One region of the Enterobacter cloacae complex sp. HYC003_NIDB genome, then DNA from elsewhere that is predicted to be linked to it. Evidence: predicted binding sites of a transcription regulator. Region 1 holds the regulator's gene; each other region holds the start of a gene.
What was found. Region 1 encodes sigma-54, which starts transcription at its own class of promoters, with help from an activator protein. Its sites were predicted from a motif close to GTTGGCACANNTTTCGCTNT; they were not measured.
Positions count from the first base shown of each region.

Region 2: the regulator sigma-54 is predicted to act here: its motif matches at 1,228-1,247, upstream of hypA (hydrogenase maturation nickel metallochaperone HypA).
Region 3: the regulator sigma-54 is predicted to act here: its motif matches at 1,259-1,278, upstream of O1722_RS09050 (branched-chain amino acid ABC transporter substrate-binding protein).

Region 1 covers NZ_CP114220.1:543,925-546,192, forward strand. The annotation lists gene hpf (ribosome hibernation promoting factor) at 11-298, opposite strand; gene rpoN (RNA polymerase factor sigma-54) at 321-1,754, opposite strand; gene lptB (LPS export ABC transporter ATP-binding protein) at 1,802-2,268, opposite strand, start outside.
Region 2 covers NZ_CP114220.1:1,075,857-1,078,124, forward strand. The annotation lists gene hypB (hydrogenase nickel incorporation protein HypB) at 1-846, opposite strand, end outside; gene hypA (hydrogenase maturation nickel metallochaperone HypA) at 850-1,200, opposite strand; gene hycA (formate hydrogenlyase regulator HycA) at 1,411-1,875, shown strand; gene O1722_RS05140 (4Fe-4S dicluster domain-containing protein) at 1,948-2,268, shown strand, end outside.
Region 3 covers NZ_CP114220.1:1,929,054-1,931,321, forward strand. The annotation lists gene O1722_RS09050 (branched-chain amino acid ABC transporter substrate-binding protein) at 1-1,098, opposite strand, end outside; gene O1722_RS09055 (YecA/YgfB family protein) at 1,510-2,178, shown strand.

The DNA.
Region 1 (2,268 bases):
GCCCGGACAATTAGTGTTGTTTCAGTTTATCTTTATGTTTATTGAGCTGTCTCGCAAGCTTATCAATTAAGCCGTCGATAGCCGCGTACATGTCTTGCCCTTCCGCACTGGCATGGAGTTCCCCTCCGTTGACGTGCAGGGTCGCATCCGAGATATGCGTCACTTTCTCCACTTTCAACACAACATAGACCTGGTTGATCCTCTCGAAATACTGCTCGAGTTTCGCAAACTTAGTGTTTACAAAATCGCGTAAAGCCTCAGTAATCTCGACGTTATGTCCGGTGATATTGAGCTGCATAGTGTCTTCCTTATCGGTTGTGTCAAACCAGTTGTTTACGCTGGTTAGACGGCGGAATGGATAAAGACTCTCGATACTTCGCGACAGTACGACGTGCCACCATAATACCCTGATCGGACAGCATGGTGGTTAACTTACTGTCACTGAGTGGCTTCGCGGGGTTCTCCGCGGCGATCAACTTCTTCACCAGTGCGCGAATAGCCGTTGACGAGGCTTCGCCGCCGCCTTCGGTGTTCACGTGGCTGGAGAAGAAATACTTAAGCTCAAAAATACCGCGTGGGCTGTGCAGATATTTCTGCGTGGTCACGCGGGAAATGGTTGATTCATGCATCTCGACGGCCTGGGCGATGTCTGCCAGCACCATCGGTTTCATAAACTCTTCGCCCTGCTCAAAGAACGCCTGCTGCTGTTCGACAATACAGCGGCTGACGCGCAGCAGCGTGTCATTACGGCTCTCCAGGCTCTTGATCAACCAGCGTGCTTCCTGAAGGTTGCTGCGAATGTATTGATTATCAGCGTCGTTACGGGCGCTGGTGCACATGGAGGCGTATTGCTGGTTGATTTGCAGGCGAGGAATGCTGTCGGCGTTCAGTTCAACGACCCACCGGCCATTGTGTTTTCTCACCAGCACATCAGGAATGACATATTCCGGTTCGCTGGTCTGGATCGACTGCCCCGGACGCGGATCGAGCGACTGGATCAGATTCACCGCTTCCTTCAGCACCTCTTCTTTCAGGCGTGTGACGCGCATCAGGGTGCGGAAGTCGTGATTCGCCAGCAGATCCAGATGATCGCTGATGATGAGCCGGGCTTCGTCAATCCACGGTGTCTCTTTGGCAAACTGCGAAAGCTGGATCAGAAGGCAGTCGCGCAGATCTTTCGCGGCGACACCTATCGGGTCGAAACGCTGAACGCGTTTCAGAACGGCTTCGATCTCTTCCAGTTCAATCTCGTCATCGCCGATGCTTTCCAGAATCTCGTCCAGCGTCACGGTCAAATAGCCCGTGTCGTCAACGGCATCGACAATCGAGGTGGCAATGGCGCGATCGGTATCGGAGAAAGGGGTCAGCTCTACCTGCCACATCAGGTAGTCCTGAAGCGACTGGGTGGTTTCGCCCTGGTAGACCGGGAGTTCATCGTCCTGGTAGTCTGCGCGCGTCCCGGAAGGGGTACCCGCGGTGTAGATTTCATCCCAGCTGGCATCCAGCGGCAGTTCGTCCGGCATCTCTTTCTGTTCAAGCGCATCTACGGAGTCGAGCGTTTCTGTGTCCTGCGTCTGCTGGGCGTCTACCTCGTCATGAAGATCGGTTTGCTCCAGCAGCGGATTGCTGTCCAGCGCCTGCTGGAGCTCCTGCTGGAGTTCTAACGTGGACAGCTGCAACAGACGGATTGCCTGCTGTAGCTGCGGCGTCATGGCCAGTTGCTGGCTGAGCCGTAATTGCAAACCTTGCTTCATGTTCAGAGCGTTTTTCTCCGGTTCGGCGTGACTTAACCTCTACCCTATCAGAGTCTGAAGTCTTCCCCAAGGTACACGCGCTTAACATGCTCATCTTCGAGGATTTGCTGCGGCGTACCGTGGGCAATCAGATGGCCCTGGCTCACTATGTAGGCGCGCTCACACACGGCCAGCGTTTCACGAACGTTGTGGTCCGTGATCAGTACGCCAAGCCCGCTGTCGCGCAGGTGCTCAATGATACGTTTGATATCGATAACGGAGATGGGGTCAACGCCCGCAAACGGTTCATCCAGCAGGATGAATTTTGGGTTTGCTGCCAGCGCGCGCGCAATCTCAACGCGGCGGCGTTCACCACCGGACAGCGCCTGGCCGAGGCTGTCACGCAGATGTTCGATATGAAACTCTTCCATCAGCTCGTTCGCACGGTCAGTGCGCTGCTCGCTGGTCAGATCGTCACGGATCTGGAGCACGGCCATCAGGTTGTCGAACACGCTTAAGCGGCGGAAGATAGACG
Region 2 (2,268 bases), 530 kb from region 1:
CTCCAGCCAGTTCAGCCAGGCGTCCATCCCGTCGCCGCGCGTGGCGGAAACCAGCAGGATCTCAATGTCCGGGTTCACTTCCCGGGCGTAAGCCAGGCACTTATCCACGTCGAAATTCAGGTACGGCAGCAGGTCGACCTTGTTCAGCAGCATGAGGGAGGCGGCGGCAAACATATGCGGATATTTCAGCGGCTTGTCTTCCCCTTCGGTCACGGAGAGCACCGCCACTTTATGCCGCTCGCCGAGGTCGAAGCTTGCCGGGCAGACCAGGTTGCCGACGTTTTCAATAAACAGGATACCGTTATCCGCCAGCGGCAGGCGCGGGGCGGCGTCGGCAATCATCTGCGCGTCCAGGTGGCACCCTTTCCCGGTGTTGACCTGAATCGCAGGCGTACCGGTTTCGCGGATGCGCGCCGCGTCGTTTACCGTTTGCTGGTCACCTTCGATCACGGCGCAGGAGACGCGTTTATTCAGCCGTTTGAGGGTTTCGGTCAGCAGCGTGGTTTTACCGGAGCCGGGGCTGGAGACCAGGTTCAGCACCAGCTGTTCGCGCGCGGCAAAGCGGGCGCGATTGCGGGCGGCGAGCTGGTTATTCTTGTCCAGCACGTTGATCTCCACCTCCAGCATCTGGCGCTGGCTGATGCCCGGCGCGTGCGTACCCGCTTCGCCGTGGCCGTAATGGAGGTCGCCCGCGTCGGAACGCTGCGGGGCAAAGGTGATGCCGGTCAGGGCCGCCGCGGGACGCGGGGCAGGAGAAAAGGGCGCGGAGCGAAACGCGGAGTGGGGACGGTGTTCATCCCCTTCTATATACAGGTTGCCTTCAGCGCAACCGCAGGTACTACACATACATTACTCCTTCTCGATTTCGAGGCGTTGGATCTGCATACCGTCATCCGCCACGATGCGCAGCCCGCTGCTCTGGCACTGCGGACAGCGCTGTACCTTCGATGACAGCAGCGTGACGTACTGCTGACACTGCTCGCACCAGCACTCCGCCTGCTGCTCGTCGATATGCAGCTCGCACCCTTCCGCCAGCGTGCCGCGGCACACCAGCTCAAAACAGAAGGTGAGGGCGCTGGTCTCGACGCAGGAAAACGCCCCGACCTTCAGCCAGACGCCGGTGACGCGTTTCGCGTGGTTTTGCAATGCCTGCTGTTCGATAAGTTCCAGTGCCCGCTGGCAGAGGGTGATTTCGTGCATGACGCCTCCTTAATGAATTGCCCCTTCAATGCAATAACGGTGCCAGCTTGATTTGCGTTACGGCGTGACGATGTCAACGCTGTCGAAATGACACGTCGACACCGCGGCGGTGACAGTGCGCATCTCTTTAAAACCCATTTAAATCAACAAATTAAAAACTGGCACGAAATATGCTTAATAGCCGCTAACTCCATTAACCGGATACCTTTTATGACTATTTGGGAAATTAGCGAAAAAGCGGATTACATCGCGCAACGTCATCAGCAGCCCCAGGAGCAATGGCACCTGTACTGCAATTCACTGATCCAGGGGATCACGCTGTCGAAGGCCCATCTGCATCACGCCATGAGCTGTGCGGCGCAGGGGGATATGCGTTTTGTCCTGTTCGGCCACTTTACGATTTACGTCACCCTGGCGGAGACCTTCAACAGCCACACGATTGAGTACTACGTCGAGACGAAAGAGGGCGACAGACACTGCATCGCCCGGGCGCAGCTGATGGCGGACGGCATGGTGGACGGTCACGTCAGCAACCGCGATCGCCAGCAGGTGCTGGAGCACTATCTGGAGAAAATCGCGCCGGTTTATAACGGCCTCTACGCCGCCGTTGAGCATGACAGGCCAGTCAACCTGAAACAGCTGATCGACGGAAAATCCTCCGCGAACGTGGCCTGAAAAGCGAGTGTCGAGAAGTGTCGATAAGACAGTTTTTTTCGTCAAAAATGACCATCACCAGAGGATGACCCGGTGAACCGTTTTGTAATTGCTGACTCGACGGTCTGTATTGGCTGTCGGACCTGTGAGGCGGCGTGCTCAGAAACGCACCGCCTGCACGGGCTACAGTCCATGCCGCGCCTGCGCGTCATGCGTAATGAGAAAGAGTCTGCCCCGCAGCTCTGTCACCACTGTGAAGACGCCCCGTGCGCGGGCGTCTGTCCTGTCAATGCCATCACCCGCGTTGACGGCGCGGTACAGCTGAACGAAAGCCTGTGCGTGAGCTGCAAGCTGTGCGGCATCGCCTGTCCGTTCGGCGCTATTGAGTTTTCCGGCAGCCGTCCGCTGCATATT
Region 3 (2,268 bases), 1.4 Mb from region 1:
TTTGTCATCCCACTGATAGACCACGTAGTCAGAGACTTTGAGGTCACCTTTGCTGTCCCAGGCTTTTTTACCCATCACCGTGTCGACAGGGTTGGCCTTCAGCCACTCGCTGGCTTTTGCGGAATCCGTCCCTTTCGTGGCCTTGAATGCCGCCGCGATAGCCTGCACAGACGCGTAGGCGTAGAGGGTGTATCCTTCAGGTTCAAATTTACCGGTGCGGAATTTCTCGATGACGGCTTTTCCGTCCGGGATCAGGCGCGGATCTTTACCGAAGGTCATGTAAATACCGTTGGTGTACTGCGCCCCACCGGCGGCGGTGACCATCTCTTCATTGACGATACAGTCTCCCGAGAAGAACTTCGCCTGCACGCCCTGTTCACGCATCTGGCGAACCAGCGGGCCCGCTTCCGGGTGACAGCCCCCGAAGAACACCACGTCCGGTTTTTGTGCGCCGATTTTGGTCACCAGCGCGTTAAAGTCTTTCTCCCCGCGGGATAACCCTTCGTACATCACCTCCTTCACGCCGCGTTTCGCCAGCGCCGCCTTAGTGGCGTCCGCCAGCCCCTGGCCGTAGGTGTCTTTATCGTGGATGATGACCACCCGTTTGGCTTTCAGCTTATCAAGAATGAAATCGCTGGCGACCTGGCCCTGCTGGTCGTCACGTCCGCACATGCGAAATATATCGCTCATGCCACGTTCGGTAATCAGCGGGTTCGTTGAGCCGGGGGTGATGGAGAGGATCCCGGCATCGCTGTAGACCTCGGAGGCGGGCATGGTCGACGAGGAGCAGAAGTGGCCGACGACCGCTTTCACTTTATCCTGATCGACTAAGCGGTTGGCAACGGCGACGGCCTGTTTGGGCTCGCAGGCGTCGTCGCCCTGAACCAGTTTGATTTTCTCACCGTTGATCCCACCGGCGGCGTTAATGTCTTCCGCCGCCTGCGTAGCGCCATGCCAGTATTGATCGCCGTAGGTTGCGTTCGGGCCTGTGAACGGCCCGGCCACGCCGATGACGATATCGGCCTGCGCGGAAAAGGCCGTCACCAGACAACCGGCCAGCACCAGGGAGAGGGGAGTTTTGGTAAATTTCAGCGACATTATTATGTTCCTTAGCAAAGAGGTTTTTGCACCAGGTAGAAACCCGAACGCCTGATGGCATCGTAAATCCAAAAACAAGAGCGAGAACAAAATGCACTTTAGAAGCAATCTCATGCTTAATACGGCGAGGATCCCACGCACCGCGAAGCGCGCAGAACATTAAGCAAAAAGGTTGCCAGAATGGTTAATCCCTTGACCGGGTCACAACACGTTGAGTATAGAGCGCCGTTTTATGCGTCTTTGCGGGATGAGATGAATTTACAGCGGAGATCACATCTCCTTAACAACAAAGCCCATAAGTTGTGCAACGGTCACGATTTGCACGTTTTTGCAGCAATAAAGACCTAAACTTCAGATAGGCACGCGCGGCGATATATGTCAGGATCGTTTTTTTTATCAGGAGTATCAGCAATGGCTGAAGGCCCATTAAATGAAAGCGAGATGGCGTGGCTGGAAGAGACATTAATCTCTTACGGTCACGACGATGCATCCGTGATTGACGTGTCCGAACTGGACGGCATGCTTACCGCAGTACTTTCCGGTCCCGTTGTGGTGGAGCCCGACACCTGGCTGGTGGCGGTCTGGGGTGGTGAGAAATATATTCCGCGCTGGAAAAACGATCGTGAGATGAACCGTTTTATCGATCTCTGCTTTAAGCACATGAACGATATTGCCGAGCGTTTGAGCGAATACCCGGATCAGTTTGAACCGCTGTTTGGCTATAACGACGTTGACGGTCAGAGCTATACCGTGGTGGAAGAGTGGTGCTATGGCTACATGCGCGGCGTGGCGCTGACGGACTGGTCATCCCTGCCGGAAGCGCTGGAAGCGGACCTGGCGGTGATTGCCCTGCACGGGACGGAAGAGAACAGCGAGAAGCTGGATGCGCTGACCGAAGAGGAGTACATGGCCAGCATCGAAAGCATTCAGCCTGCGGCGCTGCGTTTGTATAACTACTGGGTGGCTAACCCGCAGCAGCCGGAAGCGAAAAAGCCGATCGTGAACGGGTCGAAGGTGGGGCGTAACGATCCGTGCCCGTGCGGGAGTGGGAAGAAGTTTAAAAGCTGCTGCCTGCATTAAATCATTAATTACTGTGGCCTGAATGGGGCACGGGTGTTGAGTCCCCGCTAAAATCGGCGAACCGGAGACCAGATGACAAGGGCTGGACGC